Regions from separate parts of the Exiguobacterium sp. PvP048 genome, predicted to be linked through region 2. Evidence: riboswitches for the same ligand, from Rfam matches in the RefSeq annotation. Region 2 holds a riboswitch; each other region holds the start of a gene.
What was found. Region 2 has a riboswitch for thiamine pyrophosphate ahead of thiT (energy-coupled thiamine transporter ThiT). Riboswitches for the same ligand answer to the same signal wherever they lie in the genome.
Positions count from the first base shown of each region.

Region 1: it holds a riboswitch for thiamine pyrophosphate, as region 2 does, so the genes downstream of both, thiD (bifunctional hydroxymethylpyrimidine kinase/phosphomethylpyrimidine kinase) here and thiT (energy-coupled thiamine transporter ThiT) in region 2, are expected to answer to the same signal.
Region 3: it holds a riboswitch for thiamine pyrophosphate, as region 2 does, so the genes downstream of both, tenA (thiaminase II) here and thiT (energy-coupled thiamine transporter ThiT) in region 2, are expected to answer to the same signal.
Region 4: it holds a riboswitch for thiamine pyrophosphate, as region 2 does, so the genes downstream of both, tenI (thiazole tautomerase TenI) here and thiT (energy-coupled thiamine transporter ThiT) in region 2, are expected to answer to the same signal.

Region 1 is NZ_JBEPSU010000004.1:87,798-93,935, reverse strand. It holds gene ABIC15_RS09870 (murein hydrolase activator EnvC family protein) at 1-1,147, shown strand, start outside; TPP riboswitch at 1,208-1,318, shown strand; gene thiD (bifunctional hydroxymethylpyrimidine kinase/phosphomethylpyrimidine kinase) at 1,436-2,245, shown strand; gene thiM (hydroxyethylthiazole kinase) at 2,226-2,996, shown strand; gene thiE (thiamine phosphate synthase) at 2,986-3,624, shown strand; gene ABIC15_RS09850 (hypothetical protein) at 3,639-4,082, shown strand; gene ABIC15_RS09845 (ArsR/SmtB family transcription factor) at 4,243-4,608, shown strand; gene ABIC15_RS09840 (CHASE3 domain-containing protein) at 4,644-5,297, opposite strand; gene ABIC15_RS09835 (YitT family protein) at 5,461-6,138, opposite strand, start outside.
Region 2 is NZ_JBEPSU010000001.1:178,759-184,896, reverse strand. It holds gene ABIC15_RS00960 (Stp1/IreP family PP2C-type Ser/Thr phosphatase) at 1-647, shown strand, start outside; gene pknB (Stk1 family PASTA domain-containing Ser/Thr kinase) at 650-2,575, shown strand; gene rsgA (ribosome small subunit-dependent GTPase A) at 2,613-3,518, shown strand; gene rpe (ribulose-phosphate 3-epimerase) at 3,520-4,176, shown strand; TPP riboswitch at 4,200-4,306, shown strand; gene thiT (energy-coupled thiamine transporter ThiT) at 4,370-4,930, shown strand; gene ABIC15_RS00935 (thiamine diphosphokinase) at 4,930-5,538, shown strand; gene ABIC15_RS00930 (amino acid permease) at 5,604-6,138, opposite strand, start outside.
Region 3 is NZ_JBEPSU010000002.1:246,359-252,496, forward strand. It holds gene ABIC15_RS05755 (alanine/glycine:cation symporter family protein) at 1-688, opposite strand, end outside; gene abc-f (ribosomal protection-like ABC-F family protein) at 902-2,752, opposite strand; gene ABIC15_RS05765 (DUF1002 domain-containing protein) at 3,041-3,922, opposite strand; TPP riboswitch at 4,113-4,218, shown strand; gene tenA (thiaminase II) at 4,293-4,988, shown strand; gene ABIC15_RS05775 (sporulation protein) at 5,056-5,829, opposite strand; gene ABIC15_RS05780 (class I SAM-dependent methyltransferase) at 5,946-6,138, shown strand, end outside.
Region 4 is NZ_JBEPSU010000002.1:501,547-507,684, forward strand. It holds gene ABIC15_RS07000 (hypothetical protein) at 1-5, shown strand, start outside; gene ABIC15_RS07005 (hypothetical protein) at 16-1,095, shown strand; gene ABIC15_RS07010 (C40 family peptidase) at 1,171-1,668, opposite strand; gene ABIC15_RS07015 (MFS transporter) at 1,855-3,045, opposite strand; gene ABIC15_RS07020 (OsmC family protein) at 3,250-3,675, shown strand; gene nagZ (beta-N-acetylhexosaminidase) at 3,681-4,910, shown strand; TPP riboswitch at 4,970-5,072, shown strand; gene tenI (thiazole tautomerase TenI) at 5,163-5,759, shown strand; gene ABIC15_RS07035 (NAD(P)/FAD-dependent oxidoreductase) at 5,756-6,138, shown strand, end outside.

The DNA of each region.
Region 1 (6,138 bases), on a different contig from region 2:
AAATCAAGAAGCCAAAATATCGGCGGAACAACGCGAAATCAATAAAATTGATGTAGCGATTAATGAAAATATTTTCCGGATTTCCGAAAAAAATAAGCAGATTAAACAACTAAACCTTCAGATTGAAGATCTGGAAGCGGAAATCGTCCGCTATGAAATCATGCTCACACGTCAAGAAGAGTTGCTCGGAGACCGGTTACGTGTACTTCAAGAAAACGACGGTAATTCGATCAAATGGGAAGAAGTCATTTTTGGTTCGAAAGACCTGGGGGATTTATTCAGCCGTGTCATGGCCGGTAAAAAAATCGCCGAACAAGATGATAAAATGATTTCTGCTTATTTGGAAACACAGGAAAAGCTGGCGGAAATGAAAAAGAACCTCATCACTAAAAAAGAAGAGCGTGTTCAAGAAAAAAAATCATTGCTCATTCAAAAGAAACAATTAAAACAACAGATGAAAGAACGGAGCGCAACCCTGAAAAAATTACGTAAAGGGAAGACGAAGTTTACGACAAAACTGTTGAGTGCCAAAGAATTACAGGCGACTTTAGAAGCTCAAGAAAGAGCGATTGCGGCAGCAAAAGCAGCAGCGAAAGCCGCCGCAGAAAAAGCGGCGGCCGAAAAGGCAGCAGCGGAAAAAGCAGCAAAAGCAGCAAAAGAAGCAGCAAAATCAAAGCATGAATCAAGTGAATCAACGGTTGTTCCGACTCCTGTCAGCAGTGGACCGACCGGATCGGCGAAGTTTGTTCGTCCGGCTTCGGGTGGTGTCTCACAAGGATTCGGACCGGCCAGTGGAGCGAACGGTTATACTTTCCATAACGGTGTCGATTTCAGCGGACCTGTCGGATCGCCAATTCGTGCGGCGGCTTCCGGAACAGTCATTACGGCCGGAAGCGGCGGACCTTACGGGAATCACGTCATGATTTCCCATTTCCTTGACGGTCAAGTGTATACAACGGTGTACGGTCATATGAATTCGTTATCGGTTTCAGCAGGTCAAACGGTCACTCAAGGTCAAACGCTTGGTACTCTTGGGAGTACGGGTAATTCGACAGGACCGCATTTGCACTTTGAACTGCATATTGGTGGATATCAATATAGCGCGTCAGGACCTGCTAACACGGTTAACCCACTTGGATACTTGTAAAAACGAGCTTCGGCTCGTTTTTTTGATGGTGCTGTGATACAGTGAAAAAGAATTTAAATTACGAGCAACTAGGGGAGCTGGAGGAGTCCGGCTGAGAGGAAAACCACTCTGTTTTCGACCCTGTCACCTGAACTGGATAATACCAGCGTAGGAAAGTTGAGATCGAAGACATGAGTACTTTAGCCGGTCAACCTGGTTATTCATGGCGTCGTCTGCTTTTTTACAGCGGACGGCGCTTTTTGTTGTCCGTTTTCTCCTTATTTGCTCACAGGAAAGTGAGGAATTGGAATGAAACACGTATTGACAATCGCCGGATCCGACTCCGGAGGCGGAGCGGGAATTCAGGCAGATTTAAAAACATTTTCAGCACTCGGCGTATATGGAATGAGTGTCATCACGGCGATCACGGCACAAAATACACTGGGTGTTCAAGCGGTTGAAGACGTCTCTCCCGAGCTTGTGGAAGCGCAGTTAACCTCGATTTTTTCAGATATCCGTGTCGATGCCGTCAAGATCGGAATGGTTTCTAATCAGGATACGATTCAAGTGATTGCCCGACAACTGGAAAAGTATTCTCTGCCGATTGTTCTTGACCCCGTCATGGTCGCAAAAGGCGGCCATGCTTTGTTACAACCGAATGCGGAACAGGCATTACTTGAACAGCTGTTACCACTTGCGACTCTTGTGACACCGAATATTCCTGAAATCGAGCGGATGATCGGCGGAACGGTCCACTCACTTGCGGATATGAAGCAAGCAGCGGTAAAGCTGACTGAACGTCGGGCAGGAGCTGTGTTGCTCAAGGGCGGGCATTTGGAAGGACAAGACGCCACTGATCTTTTATATACGGACGAACGATATGTCGTCTTTGAACAAGAACGGATAGCGTCCCGCCATACGCATGGGACAGGCTGTACGTTGTCCGCTGCCATCGCCGGCAATCTGGCTCTTGGTCATTCACTGGAAGACAGCATCCGTTATGCGAAACGTTATGTGACCGAAGCGATTCGTCACGGTTTTGCTCTTGGACACGGAATTGGACCGACACATCATTTTCATGAACTTTGGAGGGATACACATGTTACGACGCATCCATGATAAAAAACCGTTGATTCATCATTTAACGAATACTGTCACGATCAATGATTGTGCCAATATGACACTTGCGCTTGGGGGATCTCCTGTCATGGCAGAGGACCTGCTCGAAGTCGAAGAGATGGTTGGTCTTGCAGACGCCGTCGTGATTAATACAGGAACCATCAATCCGGACATGCGCAAAGCACAGCTTTTAGCAGGAAAAACAGCTAACCGACTGGGGAAACCGGTCATTTTGGATCCGGTGGGCGCGGGAGCCACGACATTAAGAACGGATTTTATGAAACAACTGATGGAGGAGATCACCTTTACGGTCATCAAAGGAAACGCTTCGGAAATCAAGACGTTGCTCGGACAGGCCGCTCGAACGAAAGGGGTCGATGTAGCGGAAGGGGAATCACTCGATCTTCAAAGTGTTCACGCCTTCGCTTCCCAGACGAAACAAGTCATCGTCGTCACCGGACCGGTTGATTTTGTGACGGATGGAGTCCGTCAACATCATCTGGATGTCGGGACAAAACGACTCGGTCAAGTGACAGGAACAGGATGTATGACCGCTTCCTTAATTGCGACGTTTCTGGGAGCAGGATACGGTCGTTTCGACGCAGCTGTATTTGGGACGTACGCCATGGGAAAAGCAGGGGAAACGGCCGGAAATCGTCCTGGTATCGGCAGTTTTCGGACCGGATTGTTTGATGCGGTCAGTCTGATGACAGAGGAAAGTTTGCCGGAGGTGCAGATGAATGGACAGTGAATACTTGATTTATGCAGTGACGGATAGACGTCTGCATCCGCATCTTCCCTTGGAGGATGCTGTCGAAGCAACGATTAAGGGCGGTGCAACGATTGTTCAATTACGGGAAAAAGAGATGTCGGGTAAGAATTTTCTCGAATCAGCCGTTGTACTGAAGGATCTGACTGCCAGTTATAATATTCCGTTGATTATCAATGACCGGATCGATATCGCTTTATTAGTCGAAGCGGGCCTGCATATCGGTCAAGATGATATTCCTTTAACGGAAGCACGTCGATTGTTACCGACGGCGACGATCGGTGTTTCCGTTTCAACGGTCGAACAGGCTGTGGCAGCAGAGCAGGACGGTGCAGATTATTTAGGAGTCGGGTCACTTTTTCCGACGGCGACGAAACAAGATGCGACATTCATGTCACGTGTGACATTAGAGCAAATCAGGAAAGCCGTTCGCATCCCGTTAGTAGGCATCGGTGGAATTAGCGAAACAAATGTATCGTTACTTGATTCTCTCGTAGATGGATATGCCGTGGTGTCCGCTTTGTTTGCCAATCCGGAAATTGAACGAACGACGAAAAAGTTTAAACAGACCGTCGAACAAGTGCGTCAGAGCGTTTCAGACAGGGTATAATCCTTCTAGAGGTGATGGTCGTGAAATGGCAGTCTGTTCGATTTCGAGGACGATGGATTCGATATAAAATCGAACCGCAAATCATTCGAGTCGAAAATCGCGGGAAATATCATTTAGGGGCAGCTCTATTTCCTTTCCCGAATCGTTATTCCTATCAACTGGCGGTCTTATTAAAGAATAAATACCAGCAACAGTATAAACGTTCCTTACTCATTCAAACGAGTTCCATCGCAACGGAAATCTGGGGACACACACATCTGGACATTTTTTACCGGATGCTGCTGCCGCTTCCGTTACCCCGTTTTTTACGGAAACGTTACCAGGAGCGTTTGAAAAGTACAGGTGTGATTGATATCGGTGTACGTGCCGTCGATTCCAATCGTATCGTATGGGATATCGGAAATTTTTTGGGCGGTTGGTTCTTTTATGCCGTCTCAAGACGAAACCGTGACAAATGAACAGGTCTGCTTTCCGCTTTGGATGAACGGGAAGCAGACCTGTTTTGTTTTTCGATATTCAGTTACCGGATTTAAAGGAGTCAGTCGTTGGAGTCTTGGAGTGATTTCCTTGCAATTCATTTGAAACGATGGTGGAATTAAAGGGAAAGAGGTGATGACTGTGGATGCACCACGTTGTGAAACGATTGCGATTGATCAGGTACGTGCGCAAGAGATTGAGCAAGTCGTCGATACGATTCCGACGACAGATATCGGAAAGTTATTCAAAGTCCTGTCAGATGCCACGCGTCTGCGGATTGCTTACGCCTTAACGGTAGAAGAGGAACTTTGCGTCTGTGATGTCTCGGCTTCGGTAGATTGCTCGATTGCAACAGCTTCTCACCATCTCCGCACCTTGCTGAAACAAGGTTTGGTGAAATATAGAAAAGAAGGTAAGGTCGTCTACTACTCGTTGGACGATCACCATGTCTCATCGCTCGTCCATCTGGCCATGGAGCATGTAAACGAGGGGAAAGCGTCCTCATAAGTCTGCTCCATCACAAAAACAAACACGCATCGTTCTTACGGACGGTACGTGTTTGTTTTGTTTTCGAGAATTGGTTTGGACCGGTGAAATAAAATAATGGTCGTTGCGATTAACAAAAAAGCTAAAATGGATAAGCTGAAGCACATCCGTTTATATTCTGCCGTCATTTCAGTAGTCAATTCCAGTTTTTGCTCCAGATCACGATATAATTTGTCTTTGATCTGCGACAGATCTTCAAGAATTGTTTGAGTCGTTTGAGTCGTTTGAGTCGTTTGTTTCGCCAACTTTTTCGCACGTTGCGGATGATCTGTTTCGTAGACGGTAAACACCTCTTGAATCTCTTCTTCCCACGTATTGTTGCGTGACAATAAATCTTTTACTGCCCCGGGGGTCTGATTGGAGGAATTCAGTAATCGCCGTAAATCATGAACTTTAGAGGTGGAAAAATAGTATTGTTCGATGTAACGATCATCTTCGTATAATAGCAGTCCCCGAACAGCATTCGCCCGGTCGCGATTATGCTCTATCAGTTGGTCCACTTGTTTAATCATTGGAATGTCCTGTGTATGCATCTCTGCCGTCAGCTTCGAAATCGTACGATACCCGCTGAGAGCGTAGAGGAGGGGGATCGAGGCAAACAGGCTGACGACTAGAATAAGGATGATGCGGTGACGCCATAATTGATTCATACAATCCGTCCTTTTTTTTACAAAACGTAATGTCATTAGCTTAACCACTATTTCCCAAAAAGTGAAGGATTCTTCAGAAAAATGTGGAACATTTTCTTTGGATTTGCGTATTATACACAAAAAAACCGCTACAACGAGTGTAGCGGCGACAGAATTAAGGCTATTAAAAAGAATAGGAATGCTCTTTATAGTTACCGAAGACCGTGTGAATTTCAGAAAATGTAACAAAGGCATTTGATTCGACGGAGGAAACAATTTCCTGAAGCTTAAGAATTTCATTGTTCTGAACAACGACATAGACCATCTTTTTCGTTCGTTTCGAATATCCGCCGCGGGCATCGAGAATCGTTACACCGCGCCCAAGTTCTTTTGTAATGACATCATTGATTTCATCGGCTTTTTCACAAATGATGATACATTGTTTAGAAGCAGAGTAAAAACTGTATACTGTCTGAAGTGCTTTTGCTCGAACGAAACTCATGATTAAAGCATACATGACATGTTTTAAATCAAACACGAACCAGACAAGTACATAGATGACTAAATCCTGCATTAAAAAAATACGCGGAAGCGGCCAATTGTGGAAGCGGGTATAAAAGAACTTTCCAAGAATATCAAGACCGCCAGTCGAGGCGCCGCCAAAGAAGATTAAAGCCATTGCCAAACCGGAGACAAGTCCGGCAAAAATGGAAGCGACCAGTGGATCATTTAAAGATTCCGGAACGATTTGAGTCGGAATCCAGTCAATCAGGAATGATGAAGCCAAGACGATGAGACCGGATAAAAACATAAAACGTTTTCTCAAAAAACGAAATCCTAGTAAAAAAAGTGGAATATTCAA
Region 2 (6,138 bases):
TGGCCGTCGTCGCTGACGGCATGGGAGGGCATGCGGCCGGTGAAACGGCGAGTGCCATCGTCAAACAGACTTTTGCCGAAGCATACGCAGACATGCCAAGCCGACCGATGGAGTTATCTTCCTGGATCGAGCGGTTAGTGAAAGAAGCCAATACGCAGATTCTACGTTTTTCTCAAGTCGAAAATTTATCGATTGTCGGCACGACGATGGCCTGCGTCTGTTGGTCGGATGATTTACTGGTGATTGGTCACGTTGGCGACAGCCGCGTGTATGCACTGGAAGCAGGACACCTGAAACAACTGACGGATGATCATTCCTATGTCAACATGCTTAAACAGTTGGGGGAATTATCGGAAGCAGAGCTTGAAAATCATCCCCGTCGTAATGTCATTACACGATCCGTCGGTTCGAACGAATCCGTTGATGTCGACATTCAAGTTCGGGATGCACCGGACTATGATATCGTGTTAGTGTGCAGCGACGGTTTGTCGGATGAAGTTCCCCATGAAGTCATCGAGCGGTTGCTTCAAGAAGATGCACCGCTCGATACGATTGTCGAACGTCTCGTATCAGAGGCAAATGACCGGGGAGGCGCAGACAATATCACGCTTGCTGCAATCCGTTTTAAAGAAAGAGAGAGGATCTGAATATGCGTTACGGAGATCGATTGAACGACCGCTACCGCATAGAACGGTTAGTTGGAAATGGCGGAATGGCAAACGTTTATCAGGCATATGATGAAATCTTGAATCGAACTGTCGCAATCAAAATTTTACGTACCGAGTTTTCGCATGATGAACAATTCATCCGCCGGTTTGAACGAGAGGCCCATGCTGCGACGAGTTTAAATCATCCCAACATCGTCGCGGTCTATGATGTAGGAGAAGAAGAAGCGATTTATTATATCGTGATGGAATATATCGATGGTATGACACTGAAAACGTATTGTGAAGGGCGGGCACTGCCCGTCACAAAAGCGATTGACATCATCAGTCAAATTTGTGATGCGATCGATCATGCCCATGCCCACCGGATCATCCACCGGGATATCAAACCCCAAAATATGTTGATTCGTGAGGATGGAACCGTCAAGGTGACAGATTTCGGAATTGCGGTCGCGATGTCGAATGCGACCCTTACCCATACGATGTCAGTACTTGGGTCCGTTCATTATTTTTCGCCGGAACAGGCAAAAGGGAAATTTGCGGATGAAAAATCAGATATCTATTCACTTGGAGCAGTGTTATATGAACTCGTGACGGGACAGGTTCCGTTTGAAGGCGATTCACCGGTGGCGGTTGCCCTGAAGCATCTGCAAGATACCGCCCGCCGTCCGACCGCATTGAATCCGGCCGTACCGCAAGCTTTAGAAAATTGCATCATGCAGGCGCTCTCTAAAGCACCGCACGACCGGCAACAAACGGTCGCTGCCTTTAAAGAAGATATGGTGACGGCGATGTCAGCCGAACGGGCGAACGAAGGAATTCGCGGTGACGATCTGATGGAAAAAACGATGGTGCTTAGTCCCGTATCGTTGCCATCAGAAGAACTCGAACAAACCGCACCGGTTCCGAATGTCGCGACCGTTCTGCCTAAACCCGAGAAAAAAAAGAAACGCGCATGGTGGATCATTTTATTATTGGTAGTCCTAATCGGTGGAGCTGCCACGACTTTTGCCATGTGGCCAGACCCAACTGTCGTCGTTCCGGATGTAACAGGCAAGGACGCCGACGAGGCGGAAACGAAGCTTGAAAAAATGGGGTTCATTGTGGAATCGACTGAACGCTCAAGTGATACGGTCGAAGAAGGGGCCGTCATCAGTCAGTCTCCTCGCGAACAAGCGACCGTCAAAAAAGGATCGACGGTGGATTTGATTGTCTCGACTGGCAGTGATCCGGTCGAAGTACCGGATGTTTCGGATGAGACAGAGAAAAAAGCAATCGCCATCTTGAAGGACAGCGGGTTTGAAAAAGTCGACGTTGAACGGGAAGAATCCGAAGACATCAAACGCGGGAACGTCATCCGACAGTCGATTTCAGCAGGAACGGAAGTCATTGCGAAGGAACAGATGATCACCATCACGGTCTCAAATGGATCGCCGGCGTTTGTCCTGAAAGACTTGACGGACTTATCGAGTACAGAAGCGAAAGCCTACCTCGATGAGATGGGACTCGACGGCACTTTTGAGCAAGAGTTTTCGAGCGACGTCGCTCTTGATCAAGTCATTCGTCAATATCCGCAAGCCGGTGCGCAAGTCGAGCCGAATGATTCCGTCACGGTCTTTATTTCACGGGGAGAGGAAGAAAAAACCGTCACAGCGACGTTCCCTGAAAAAGTCGTATATGATGGCGTCAGTGAAGAAGACGAGCCCGCTCCACGTCAACTCGTCCGGATTGAGACGGAAGATGCCAAAGGGAAACGGACGGTCATCGAAGAATCGATCGATCAGGACGAAACGTTTGATGTTCCATTAACGATTGATCCGGGAGAAGAAGGTAAGATCACCATCTATAAAGATGACGAAGTTTACCGGGCGAAGACGATTACGTACAATCAGGCAAAATCACAAGAATAATGAGCAGGAAGTTGATCCTGACAAAGGAGGGCATAGGATGGCAGAAAATCGAATTGAAGACAATCGGGAAGGAACGATCATTCGGCTTCAGGGTGGATTTTATGATGTCATGACACCTCAAGGCGAGATTCGTTCACGGGCACGCGGTAATTTCAGAAAACGGGGCATCAGCCCGGTTGTTGGGGATGAAGTCGTTCTACACATTGAAAGTGAGACCGGATATATCCTGGAAGTAAAGGACCGTCAAAACTTCCTCGTTCGCCCGCCGGTTGCCAACATTGATCAAGCATTGTTGGTTGTTTCAGCAGCAGAACCTGATTTTTCTGCCCATCTTCTCGATCGGTTTTTGGTACTGATCGAAGCAAAAGAGATTCAACCGATCATTATCTTGACGAAGATGGACTTGCTGCAAGGAGAAGCCGAACAGCATGTATCCGAAGCGATTGCTGCCTACCGGACAATCGGCTACCAGGTCATCGAAACGTCAAGTGAGACCTTGACCGGAGTCGAATCCGTCCGTCCGTTGCTGAAAGATAAAACGAGTGTCCTGGCCGGACAGTCCGGTGTAGGAAAAAGTTCGTTGCTGAATGCTTTAGAACCTTCATTGGCACTGGAAACAAGTCATATCTCGAAGGCACTTGGACGCGGACGCCATACGACCCGCCACGTGACCCTGATGCCGCTCGGTGATGGATTAATTGCGGATACTCCGGGATTTTCGAATCTCGATTTTCCGCATGAAATGGAACTGGAAGAGTTACGTTGGTGTTTTCCTGAATTCGTTGCTTTACAGGATGATTGCAAATACCGCGGCTGCCTGCATCTGAATGAGCCCGGTTGTGCCGTTAAGCAGGCTGTCGAGGCACATGAAATCATGAGTTCGCGGTATACGAATTATGGTATGTTTGTAGAGGAAATCAAGAATCGGACACGGAGGTATTAACATGATTAAAATCGCCCCATCAATCTTATCAGCGGATTTTGCAAATTTAGAGCGGGATGTCAAAGCAGTAGAAGCGGCAGGTGCCGACTACATTCATTTTGATGTCATGGACGGTCAATTTGTTCCGAATATCTCATTCGGACTTCCTGTCTTAAGCAGTTTACGTCAAAAAACAGACATGATTTTGGATGTGCATTTAATGATTGACCGTCCGGAAAACTTTGTCGAAGCATTCGTTGAAGCAGGGGCTGATATCGTGACATTCCACGTCGAGGCAACGAATCACGTCCACCGTGTCCTGCAACAGATCAAAGCAGCCGGTGCGAAAGCGGGCGTCGTGCTCAATCCGCATACACCACTTTCGATGATTGAACACGTGCTGGAAGAAGTCGATATGGTGTTGTTGATGACGGTCAATCCAGGTTTCGGTGGTCAAGCCTTTATTCCGGGTGTCATGAAGAAATTAAGTCAACTGGCTGCGCTGAAAGCGGAATATGATCTATCGTTTGAGATTGAAATCGATGGCGGAGTCAACGCAGAGACGGCCAAATTATGTATCGAAAACGGTGCAAATGTTTTGGTCGCAGGTTCGGCGATTTATAATGCGCCGGATTATTCAGAAGCAATCACTAGTATTCGGAATGCCGCTCACGTATAATAAGAGCAGAATCAAAATTGAATGAAGACCGCAAGGGGTGTCGCGTCAAGCGGCTGAGAGAAGTGATTGGACTTTAACCCTTCGAACCTGTTCCGTTCAGACGGACGTAGGGATGTGGCGCACGCAGGCAGTACGGCGTTCGTCGTACTGTCTTTTTGCCGTCCTGCGATTTTATTTTTAGGAGGAAAAAAGGATGAAACGGCTACAAATGTTAATGGAAATTGCAATCTTTGCAAGTCTTGGTGTGGTGTTCGATTTATTGATCCCGTTTAAAATGCCTCAAGGAGGTTCCATCAGTTTGGCAATGTTACCGATTTTCGTCATGGCGTTTCGTCACGGCGTTGTCGGTGGGGTCGTGACGGGAGCACTCGTTGGAACAATCCAACTGATGTTCGCTCCACAAATTCTGACGGTCGTTCAGCCGTTACTCGATTATACGATTGCGTTCGGAGTCGTCGGACTGAGCGGACTGTTTGCCCGTCAAGTTAAAAAAGCAGCAGCAGCCGGGAAGAACGGCCGTTTGATGGCGATTGTATTAGGTGCGACATTGTTAGGTGCGGGCTTACGTTATGTCTGTCACGTCATCAGCGGAATCGTCTTCTTTGCTGAATATGCGGAAGGTCCGGTCGTTCCGTATTCCTTGATCTATAACGCGACGTATATGGTTCCGTCCTATCTGTTATGCGGTATTGTCGCAGGGCTCCTGTTTACGACGGCGCCACGGCTTCTTCGTTATTCGGCACGAGGTGTCTGATGCGGGTCGTGATTGTAGCAGCCGGTCCGGCGGAAGACATTCCATCCTTACAACCGTTTATGGAGGAGAAGCCGGTTGTCATTGCTGTCGACGGCGGGGTCACCGTATTGGCGCAACAAGGTCTCGCTTTTGACTTGGCCATCGGTGACTTTGATTCGCTCGGATACAAACCGGAAGGGGCAATCATTCATCCGGCTGAAAAGGATGAGACCGATTTGGAACTGGCATTACGTTACGTCAGTCAACATTATGAAGCAACGGAAGTGCTGGTATTCGGTGCGACCGGCGGACGACTGGATATGACGCTTCAAAATGTCTATCTGTTAAAGCAATTCCCGCTCGTCCGTTTGATGACGAAGCGGGAAGAGATCCGTTTCCTGCAACAGGGACAGTATGACATCAAAGCAGACCAGTATCATTATCTGTCCTTCATTCCGCTCGTCCCGACGCGTTTGACGCTCCAAAGGGTCAAGTATCCGTTGACACAACACGATGTCCCGGTCGGCGGATCGTTGACCGTCAGCAATGAATGGACGAATCAGGGACCGGCAAAAGTGACGGTGCACACAGGTGAAGTTATCGCATTACGGAGTTTGTCGGACCATTGAAAAAGCGTGTTCGTTAGGATTGCCTAACGAACACGCTTTTTTAGGATTCTGTAGGTGGAGGCAGTTCAAGATTCTAACGTGGAACTGGCTGCCTGACGCTCGGTTTGAGCTGCAATATGTTTTCCTTTGACGAACAGATGGTAACAACCCCATGTCAAGAGGAAGAACGGAACACCGATATACAGCGCAATCCGTTGATCCGCCTGAAACGCCAAGCTGATCAATACGAGCATATTCAGAGAAAACGAGATGATCGGCAAGACCGGGAAGAACGGTGTCTTGAATTTTAATTCACTGACAGCATGCCCGTTTTTGATGAATTGACGACGGAACGCAATCTGCGAAGCGGAAATTGAAATCCATCCGACTTGTGCACCGAGTCCTGCTAGTGACAACAACCAGATGAAGACGGTATCTTCCGCGAAAAAGGCGGTCAGAAGCGATAACATCGCAAACAGCATCGTAAAACATAACGCCCGCATCGGTACACCACGCGAGTTGACGATCGCAAGTTTTTTCGAAATCATGCCTTCTTGAGACATCGACCATAACATCCGGGTAGCAGCGTATAATCCCGAGTTCCCGACCGACAATAAGGCA
Region 3 (6,138 bases), on a different contig from region 2:
CAATCAGGTAAAGACCGGCCATGACAGGGACGACGATGGCTGAGAACTTCGCCACCCGGTGAACACCACCGAAGATGACCAGTCCTGTCAAGACAACGAGTACTCCGCCGACGACAGCTTTATTGACACCAAAGGCATTATCAAATGCTGCCGCAATCGTGTTCGATTGAACGGAATTGAAGATTAAGCCGAACGTGACAGCGATTAAGATGGCGAAGACAACACCGAGCGCACGGTTTTTTAAACCTTTTTCGATGTAGTAGGCGGGACCGCCGCGGTAAGCATTCGTTTTACTGTCGCGGACTTTATAGACTTGAGCAAGCGTACTTTCAATTAAAGCCGTTGCGCCTCCGAGTAATGCGACCATCCACATCCAGAAGACGGCACCGGGACCGCCGAGCGTAATGGCAATCGTAACACCGGCGAGGTTACCAGTTCCGATTCGCGTAGCGGCACCGATGAAGAACGACTGTAAAGAGGTGATGCTTTGTCCTTCATCGTCCGTTGTCTTCTCGTTTTTATCGAGTGTGACACGGAACATTTCTTTTAAGTACCGGAACTGAATGAATTTTGTCCGAATCGTAAAGTAGATGCCGACTCCGATCAGTGCCGCGATTAAAACATAAGACCATAATAAGTTGTTGGCAAAATCGACTCCTGATTGTACTGCTTGCTGAAAGGCATCCATCTGAAAAATTCCTCCTAATGTGTTGTAGTAAAATGGCTATACGCTAAATTATACGAATTTTCAGATAATAAGCAAGGTAAATTTTAAAACTTTTTTTCACAAACTAACTGTGTTAACTATTTAGAATGTAAAAAAGAGTTTGTTTTTTACTATGAAAAAAGACCTGCCGAAGAGGACGACAGGTCAAAAAAGAAATGCTAAGAAACAGATTGGTCATTCCAAAGTCAGAAATTGTTCGTAAAGGTCGTTGAGGTGATGCACCAGCTCTTCACGCGCGTCAAAAAGTTTCGTCAATATGTCGTAATCCGTTGCCTGTTCCAGTTCTGATCCCAGCAGATGGAGCTCCTGCTCTGTCTGATTAATGGATTCTTCCAGTTGTCGTGAGCGTTGCATCGGAGAAATCGGAGTTGATCGTTTAGGCAGTTTTTTATTTGAAGGGATGTGTTCCGTTTCAGCCACAGGAGACTTTACAGCGTGCTTACTTACCGCATAGGCGTAGGGACCGTGATACAACGCCGGCGTTTGCTCAAGCCAAAGTGTTTTCGTAAACAGACGATTCAAGAAGTAGCGGTCATGTGAAACGGCGATCAACGTCCCTTCAAACGACTCAAGTGCCTCTTCGAGAGCGTCACGTGATTCGATATCGAGATGATTCGTCGGTTCATCGAGAATCAAGACGTTTAGTTCCGAGTGGACTAAAATTGCGAGCATCAGACGCATACGCTCGCCCCCGCTTAAAGCGCTCACAGGTAAAAAGACACGCGGACCGAAAAATAAAAACTGGGCGAGGTGTTTTCGGGCTGTCCCTTCATCGCTAGCGATACTTGACCGGAAGATATCAATCAAACGTTGATCGTCAGGAAAATCGATGTGTTGCGATAAATAGCCGATTTTCACCGAAGGCCCCCGCGAGATGAGACCGCTTGTCGGTTGGATCCGTCCTAACAACAGTTGCAACAGTGTCGTTTTTCCGCTGCCATTGGCGCCGACGATGGCCAGGCGATCTTTTGCGACGATTTCAACAGTTAAGGCGTGAAACAAAGGATTCTCGGTAAAGGAGACCCTGACATCTTCTAGTCGATAGACCATCCGGCTTGTTTTGCCTTGGGCATTAAAAACGACATCGGGCGTCACGGCTTCGAGTTGAGGACGTTTAATACGTTCGATCCGTTCAAGTGCCCGTTCCATCGATTTCGCTTTCCGAAACAGCTTTTCGCTCGGTGGAGAAGCTTCATTCGCCCACTGGCGAAGGCGGCGGATCGCATCCTTCATTTGCTTGATTTTTTTTTGTTGTTCTTGATAGGCATGGAATTGCTCGAGCAACAGCCGTTCTTTTTCCGTCATATAGTACGAATAGTTCCCCCGGTATAGTTGAATCTGACCATCTTCCAGTTCGGCAATGCTCGTTACGACCGTATCGAGAAATACACGATCGTGTGACACGATCAGAACGGCGCCGGCATAGCTCGATAAAAAGGATTCAAGCCATTCGACGGCTTCGAGATCAAGATGGTTCGTCGGCTCATCGAGAATCAACAAATCGGGTTCGGTTAACAGCATACGTCCGAGGCAGATTTTCGTTTGTTCGCCGCCGCTGAGCTGCTCGAACGACCGGTCGAGTAGAGGATGTAGTCGTAAACCGTTAATCATCCGGTCGACTTTGGATTCAAGCAGATAACCGCCTTGCCGCTCGAATGTTTCCGTCACCTTCGTGTACTGCTCAAGCAACGATTCGATTTGATCCGTGTTCGTTGTCATGGCTTGTTCGAGATCGTGTAGTGACTGGCGTAAGTCGAGCAAGGAGGCAAAAGCGGTCCATAGGACATCAAGTCCGGTCATGCCGGAATTGTAGACCGGTAACTGTTCCAAGTAACCGATCGATAGTCCGCTTTTTTGATAGATAGTCCCGGCATCGGGTGAATCAAGTCGTGCCATCAAACGCAGGAGAGTTGTTTTCCCGCTCCCGTTGCGTCCGATTAAACCGATCCGGTCGTTTGATTGGATAAAGAGGGAGACGTCCGTTAGAACGTCTTCGCCTCCGAATTGTTTTGTCAGGTGTTGCATGTCGCAGATCATCATAGGAAATGTCCTCTCTGACGCATCAAAAAAGGAGAGTGCAAACAGCACTCTCCTCGACTCGTGGAAGATGCGCTTTGCTTTATTTTTCAAGTATGGAGTTCTTCAAAAAAGGGCAGACTGATCCCTTAGAACGCCATTCCATGAAAAATTGCGCGCAACAGATAAAGTTGTTCCATCAACCAATGCTTACACGCAGCAAAACCCATGTCTTCCCACCACCTTTTCTCATTCGATGACTCTATTTTACCATTTCAACCGGAACGAAAGAACAGATTATTTAAATAAGCCGGCAATGGAGTTGAAAAATGCACTTAAGCCGTCAAACAGCTTTGCAAAAAATCCTTTTGTTTCTTCTGAGGTTGCAAAGGATTGAATGTTTTGCCCGGCATCCTTCAATCCATTTTCAATTTGTCCCCAGTTGAGGTCTGCTTGCTCCATTTGATTAAACAAACCGGTCAAGCGTTCCATCTGGGCATCGGACAGATTGATGTTGTTGTTTTGAATGACTTGGACGATGACATTCTCGATCTCGACTTTTGTTTCCGGTTTTTGTTTGGCGATTTCCGCTTTGATTTCGTTCATCAAGTCGGCGACTTTGTCCGTTCCGACCGTTTTCCCAACGTCCGACGTGACGGACAATTCTTGTTGGGCCAAATCTTTTCGTTCATCCGTCAGTTTGATCCCGGTTTCAGCCGACGTCTGATCGTAGGCTTTCATGATTCCGGTCAAAGCCGAAGTGCCGGTTACTTTATAAGGGGATGTGATGGTGATGTCGGCATCGGTTACGCCGGCCGTGACGAGGGCATTCAAGTACATGTCTTTCGTCACCCACGTGATATTTTCCGTTGCGACGGACAGACCGTCACCTTTTTCGGCTAACTCGATCTTGGCGGAGGAATACATGCCGCCGCCGCGCTGGGACTGGGGAATATTTTTCCCGAGATATTTTTCTTCGTCCGCAGACGTCGCGATAATCGGAGTGATGCCTTCCGGTGCATTCAGGCGGGACAAGACCCATGTTTTATCCTTTGCCCCAAGCGATTCGCCCAGTGTGATGATTGTTTTATCGACGACCTGCTCGGCAGATGCAGCGGTTGGCAGTAATAGCATCGTGGCAAGTAATGCCGAAGCGGTCCATGTGATGGTTTTATTCATAAAAAATTCCTCCGTTATTTAAGTATCAGGTACTAAGTTCAGTCTAATCGACCGGTGACAGAAGAGAATCGGTCTCAAGAACGAGCTGGCATCGACCTTCCGTCATGTACATTGTACAAAAAAATCGAGTGAAATGACGAGAATGGGTCAATTCCATATCAAATCATGATAAACTCAAAACAAATCAAATAACGACCACTAGGGGAGTCAGTAGGCTGACTGAGACGACGGAGACGTGCGGACCCTTTGAACCTGATTAAGTTTGGACTTACGGAGGGAAGTGGCGTGGCTGATCCTCTTTTTGTGATCGTTTCACGTCATACCTGACAAATGGTGTGGCGTTTTTTTGATTAACAAAGGGGGAAACAAGATGACATTCAGTGAAGAAATCCGGCAAGCGGCAAGACGGTATTGGGACAGCAGCTTTATCCATCCATTCGTAACCGGCATTGCGGACGGAACATTGCCGGAAGAAAAATTTCGTCATTATGTTTTGCAGGATGCCTATTACTTAAAACATTTCGCAAAAATTCAGGCACGGGCCGCTTCGAAAGCACAGGACTTCGCAATGATTGCCGAACTTGCGGAACATGCGACGTCGACCTATGCTGCAGAACTCAGTCTGCATCAATCGTTTTTTGAACCGCTCGGAATTTCAGACAAGGTACTGGCAGAGTTTGAACCGGCACCGACTGCATACGCGTATATTTCGCATATGCACCATGCGAGTGAAGGAACGCTTGGGGAGACGATCGCTGCGATTTTACCGTGTTACTGGCTTTATTATGAGATTGGACAACAGTTACAAGCCGCGACACCGGCTTCACCGATTTATCAGCAATGGATTGCGACATACAGTTCGGAATGGTTCGAGCGGGTGGTCTTTGAACAGATTGACCGGTTAAATGAGTTGGCAGAGAAGGCGGGTGAACATGAACGCGTCCGGATGAAACAACATTTCGTCAGAAGCTGTTATTACGAATTGATGTTTTGGCAGATGGGCTGGGCGGAAGAAACGTTTGAACGGCAGTATGAACAGACGATGGAAATGACATCATCCAAGTAAAGAAGGAAATACAAACACCGGATCCGCTTATCGTCGGATCCGGTGTTTGTTCTATAGAAAACATCAATCAACTGTGGTGTTCAATCAAATCGGCGAGACGTTGCTTCACGAGTGACGGATTGGTTAAGTCCTGATTCGATAATGAAAGTTTTGTCATCGTCTCGTCGGTTCCTGCCATTTCGCTGAACAGCGAACCGAGACTGTGGGCACGGCGGTCAATTTGGACGACGATGTCGATGCCGGAGCGGTCCTGTAATAAAATGACTTCGATTTCGTCCAGCTTGTGAGCGTAATGTGTCCCGCGGGCAGAATACTCGAGTTCCTGTGCAATCGGCAAATCTTTCCGGAAACGTCCCGGTAATTTTTCTGTATCGGCCTTTTTTAAGCGGAATCCAAGATCTTCCATTGCTTCGAGGATGACCGATTGATGGTCGTTCGCCTTGACGACGACCGCGTCATGGTCGGAAGGGTCGACGGCTTGCGCGATGTCGAGGCCGGTCTCAATCCATGATTTCGATTGGCTGACGGAGAGTGGTGTATTAAAGGGAACTTGGAGTGTAAACGGAATTTCCCGTTCAACGCCTGCTTCGATTGTAAACGGTGCTTCATTTAATGCAAAACGGTCGAGTGTGAACGTTGTAAATGACGTACTGTCCCCGACTTCTTGTTTGTACTGGGTATTAAAGGCGAGATAAATCCGGGCGATTTCCTGATCGACGTTACCGCCTTTAATATGAACGACTCCTTGAATCGTTCCACCTGGTTCACATTGATCGTGCTCGAGGCGTGTATCGACGGTGGCGGCACCGATGCCGATTTGCGAAAGAATTTTTTTGAACATGTTGTGTTCCTCCTTAAATTAAGTATGACAGCCGAAAATAAAGCTGACTTGCTTGTCGAACGGGGACGAATTTGCTACAGTTTCGAAAGACCAAACAAAAAAGGACGGGACGATACGTGGAACTACACCAATTAAAAGACCTGCTCACTAAAAAACTGGAGGCGGCTTCACTCGTCCACGCGACGATCAGCGGTCCGCGCCAAAAATCAAACGATCTTCGTCGAATCAAGTTAAAGCCGATTCTACTTAAAGATACGTATGCAATCCAGTTAGAGTTTCAACATGAACGGATCATTAAGCATGAGAACT
Region 4 (6,138 bases), on a different contig from region 2:
TCTGAGGAGGACGTCATGCGAAAATTTAAATTTGTAGTTATTCTGGCAGTCGTCAGTGTTTTGACGCTCGGCATTTATACCGTCTTTATTCAATCGATCGAGGAATCGGATTTTACCGTGGAGACGATCAAAGGGAATCCGAAACAACCGGAAGTCCGGTCCATTCAAGCGGAACTATACGATAACGGTTTAAAAGATGTGGATTATAACGTTGAATTAGACGGTCATGTTCAAAAAAAGACCAATAATTTTATCAGCGATCTGTTTGAGAATCCGTCTGAGGAAAAGCGGGCTCCGGCTGACTTTCGGCGCTTCATCCGTTCTGATTACGTCACTATGCTGAAACAGGACGGCATTTCATATGCGATGGGTGCGCCGGACAATACTAAGTGGGAACTTCAGTATTGGGAAGAAGGCAAGCAGCGCGTCGTTAAAAAAATCTTTCCGGCACCTGCTGAAGCTCGGAAATTAGGGGAAACTCAAATCACGCCGTATAAGAAAATCGGGGACAGTTTATATGTCACGATCTACGATCTGCAAACGGAAGTCGGCACGCAGTTATACAAAATCGATTTAAAAGGCGATAGCATTCAAAAAATTAATTTATCTGTTTCTTCTCAAGATGAAATCTCGCTCTTAGGAATTCATAATGAAGTGATTGTCTATTACGTGATGGAAAATATTAATGGAACAGATGTAAGTAAAGAAAAATTATACATGAGCAACGGAAAAACAACAAAGCGCTTAAAAGGCTTAAAATCATTCAGCAACGGGCAAACGGAACTCAGTGCAGATGGCTCGAAGCTGATTGTACTTGAACGTGAAATGAACGATTTCAACTGGACTTTGTATGACATAAAAACAAAGCAAGTAGAAAAACATTCAATGGATATCCCGTTAGTGACGGATGAGTTTGGATTGGGTGAGTATACTACGCTTAAGGATGGTTTGATTTATACGGCGAATCGGTTGAATGATGGGATTTACAATGTTCGAGTCATCGATCCATTATCCGACCGCATTTTGTATGAAGGAAACATTAAAGACAAACTGAAGCGCGAAGAGACATCCCTAAACGGGCTGGTCTTGAAATAATAATGATACTTTTGACATTACAGCAAAAAACGCAATCTGAAACTCTCAAGGAGTTCCGGATTGCGTTTTTCAATCTTATTGATACGATTTGATGATGATATCCTGTTTCGCATAGTAACTCCACGTCAGGTCCTGCGATTCGACCTTTTTCGTTGTCACGGCAACGAATTTATTTTTACCGGTATAGATTCCGACGAAGTTCGGCGCTTTCGCCTTTTTCGCCTGAACGAATAACAAGTCGCCCGGCATCGCTTTTTTGAGTGTGACGGTTTTAAGAGGCATCGCAGCTTGTTTTGCAATCGTCCGTTCGAGTTTCAGATCACTTTTTTGATACACGTATTGCGTGAAGCCGGATGCATCAAATCCTTTTGTTGTCGTGCCACCTTCTTTATACGGAGTCCCAATCAATGATGTCGCGAGTTTTGCAATCGCGGCTTTCTTTTTCGCGAGTGCTTTTTCCGATAATGGTTTTGGTGTCTCGGCTTTAGTCGGTGTTGCAGCAAATGTCGCGATCGGACTGACCGTCGCTGTCAATAAGAGGGCAGTTAATGGAAGGGCATAATACGATTTCATAATAAAATCTCCTTTTACATAAGTGGGATGAAAAACTATCTTTACCGTATCATGCCGATTGGAAAATAAAGCAACAAATCAGATACGTTCACCTAACAGTCTTGTAAGGTTCGGTCTGAGTCTCCGGTACAAAAAGACGCCTGTTCCAAGCGCCTCACGAGAGGACACTCTGGAAACAGGCGTTTTTTAAGAACGTTGATCGAGCCGGTGACTGACGGCTGTCAACGCGGCGGCGAGTAAGGCGACGGCACCGCCGACAAGGGCGATGTTCATCATCGGACCATTCGCATAGACGAGCCCGCCGAGTGCGGAACCGAAGGCAATCCCGACGTTACTTGCGACCGGCATCAGCGAAGCAGCAAGCCCTTTCGCTTCCGGATTAAACTTTTCTGCCAGGTCGATCAGATAAATTTGCGTCGACGTCGTCAATAAAATCGACATCAAGGACATCAAGGCAATGTTGATCAGGCCAAGCGATACCGACGCTGTCGTCACGTAGAGAGCAGCGAGGACGATCGCCTGAACGATGAAGACGAACCGGAGACGGCCGATCGGATTCCGACTGGCGATTTTACCGGCCAAGATGTTACTGAAGATCGAGACGACACCGTAAGCGAGTAAAATCGGACTGATCCAGGCTGACGGCAATTTCAGTTCCAACTCAAGCACGGGCACGAGATACGTATAGACGACGTATGTCGCACCGAATCCGAATGAGGGAATGAAAAAGGCGATCATGATCCGTGGATTGGCGAGTAAACTGAGCTGTTCGCGGATTGAACCGGACGATTCCGATTGCTGGACCGGAACGACTTTCAAGACAGCAAGCAGAGCGACGACACCAAGACTGCTCGTCAGCCAAAACGTGGCAGAGTAACCGGCATGTTGTCCGATGAATGTACCGATCGGCACACCGAGGACGTTTGCCATCGTGAATCCACCGAAGATGAAGGAGACAGCGACGCCGCGTTTCGCGATCGGCACACTGTCGCTTGCGACGACCATTGCCAGTGAAATCAGGACACCCGTCAGAACAGCCGTCACGATTCTTGACAACAGCAACAGTTCATAATTCGGTGCGATCCCGCTGCAGATATTCAGGATGATCCAGACGAAAATCAGACTGAGCATTAACTTCCGCCGTTCAAGGTGTCCGGTCAAGGACATCGTAATCGGTGTTCCGATGGCGAAGGCAATCGCAAAGGCGGAGACGAGCGTGCCGGCTTTCGCAATCGTGATGTTCAGACCGTCCGCAATTTCAGATAAAATACCGACGATGACGAATTCGCTTGTTCCAAGGACAAAAGTCAACATGGATAACGTCGCGATTAACAGCCAGTCGGCTTGACTCAAACGAGTCGATGATGATGATGACATAAATAATTCCCCACTTCTGGCGCCTGTGCGCAAAAAAACTATCGTGTATCAGAATAGCATGATTTAACAAGGGCGGAAACCGAATTTGCCTGACCCGGAAAAAGAAGCATTATTGTGAATAGACAGTCAATTTCACTTGTCATGCATTCGGGTATACTAACAGAGTAGGAAACATCACTTAAATTAGAAAAGGACGTGATCTTGATGCAAGCAACAGTCATTTGGAATCAAAAGATGGGCTTCAGCGGGGAGACCGAATCCGGACATCACCTAGCGATGGATGCAGCGCCGGAAAACGGCGGGGACAATCAGGCACCCCGGCCGACAGAACTCCTGCTTCACGCCGTCGCCGGTTGTACCGGCATCGACATTGTCTCGATTTTAGAAAAGATGCGCTTGACGCTGACGTCATTTGAGATGGATATTGAAGGAGAACGGGCGGATGATCATCCCCGGCGTTTCACGACGATCTCGATTCATTACCGGCTCGAAGGTGATTTACCGGACGATAAAGTCCGCCGGGCGATTGCCTTATCAAAAGACAAATACTGCTCGGTCTCACAATCGCTGAACGCAGAAATTGAAGTCTATTACTCGATCAACGGCGTCCGGAACGAGGAACCGATTTGAAACGGATGGTTCCTGTTCTGTTGGCAAGTGTCCTCCTCGCCGGTTGTGCTGACGAGCCGGTACAACCGGTCGAACCGCAACCGAAGCCGGCGAAGAAAACAAAGCCGCCGCAGCCGGATCGACCTTCTGCTGCTGAGCGGGCAGAGAAACAACTTAAAGAAACCGTCTCGAACATGTCGACGGCGGAAAAAGTCGATCAGTTGCTGTATATCGGTGTGACGGGAACAGCTTTGACACAAGCCGACCGAACGCTGTTGCAGGATCATGCACTCGGTGGTGTGCTGTTACTCGGCGGCAACATCACGTCGACCGATCAACTGAAAACCTTTACGGCAGCGATTGCTGAAGCCCAACCGGCTGATGCAAAAGCGTTTCTCGGCTTTGACGAAGAGGGCGGACGCGTCAGTCGGGTCCCGGACGCACAGCTCAAATTATCACCGAGTCTGTCGTTCGGTCAAAAAAATGATCCGGCATTGATGAAGGAAGTCGGACAGACACTTGGTTCGATTTCCCGTTTTTACGGCTTTAATATGGACTTCGCCCCGGTTCTTGACGTGAACAGTAATCCGGCGAATCCGATCATCGGCGACCGGGCCCTCAGTGCGGATCCGCAACAGGTCGCACGGCTGGGTGTGCCGTTGATGCAGGGAATGAAAAAAGAAGACATCGTTCCGGTCGTCAAACATTTTCCGGGACACGGTGACACGACGGTCGATTCCCATGTCGGTCTGCCGCGGGTCGATGCGACAAAAGCGGAACTCGAACAGACGGAACTGGTCCCGTTCAAGCGGGCGATTGAAGAGGGGGCCGAGATGGTCATGGTCGCGCACATCCTGTTCCCGGCCCTCGACAAAAACCGTCCGTCTTCATTGTCAAAACCGGTCATGACCGGCGTCTTGCGGGATGAACTGAAGTTTGACGGAGTCATCATCACGGATGATCTCGTCATGGGAGCGATTACGGAACAGTACGGTCTTGCCCAGGCCGCAAGTCTTGCGCTTGAAAACGGTGCCGACATGGCGATGTTCTCGGCTCCGGGTACGTATACGTCCGTCCACAAGGAAATCATGGCACGGATCAAACAAGATAAATTGTCGAGAGCCGATCTCGATCAGAAGGTCATCCGGGTTTTACGCTTAAAACAAACGTATGACTTGTCGCAAACGAAACGTGTCGACGAATACCAACGCTTGATCGAGCAGGTCAAAGCGGTCGAAGCGGACATGCGACATTAATCAAGGGTAGAACAAATCGGACTACCCGTGGTAAACTACAGGCGTACCACACAAATCAATATCTACACTAGGGGAGTCTCGCAGCAGACTGAGACGGAAGTATCCGGACCCTTTGAACCTGATCTAGTTCGTACTAGCGGAGGGAAGTGGATTCCGATCATTCATAAAGGATGCGACGACTGTCGCCCTTTTTTGTAGGACCACTCCATCAGTTCATGGGGTGGTCCTTTTTCGTGTGGAAAGGGGGAAATGATGACGCAGTTACATCTGTTGACAACCGGTCAACAGGGCTGGGAAACGCTGGAACATACATTACCGGAACTCGCGATGCGTGTCGACCGGATTCATCTGCGGGAACCGCTTTGGTCCGCACGGGAGTTGGTGACCTGTATTGAGTTTTTAATGAAATGCGGGGTGCCGGCGGAACGATTAATCGTCCATGACCGTCTTGACGTCGCTCTCGTCACCGGCATCGGGATTCAACTGACGACACGCAGTATTCCGGTCGATCGTGTCCGGAGCCGTTTTCCGGAACTGCGGATCGGTCAATCGGTCCATTCGCTGACGGAAGCGGCAGCAGCAGAACAAGCCGGTGCGGATTACGTGATGTACGGTCACATTTTTGAAACCGGATCAAAACCCGGTGTACCGCCGCGGGGACTGCATGCCTTAAAACAGATTGTCGAGCAGGTCTCGATTCCGGTCATTGCGATCGGCGGCATCAAACCGGGCAACGTTCAGGAGGTCATTGCGACCGGTTGTTCGGGCGTTGCCGTCTTGTCGGGGATTCTCGGGCAAGCGAATTCGCTTAAAGCAGCTGACCGGTTCCGGGAGGTGATGCAACGATGACACGACCAGATGTCTTAATCATCGGGACCGGCATGATCGGTTTGACGCTCGGCTATGAGTTGCTTAAACGCGGACAAACTGTCCGTTTACTTGACCAGTCGACAGCCGGACAAGGGGCGACACGGGCAGCGGCAGGGATGCTTGCGACAGACGAAGAACTGCCGGAACCGTTACACGAACTGGCGGCGCTGAGCCGGACGTTGTATCCGGAGCTGGTCCGGCAATTGATGGACGAGACCGGTCTCGGGAGCGGTTATCTGGAACAGCCGTTTTGCCTGCATCGAGGAAATCAATTCTTGACGTTCGAACAAGTCGGACAAATCGATTCCCGATTAGTGACGCAGGCTTTACGGAGCGCGATCGAACGACGGGGCGGAGT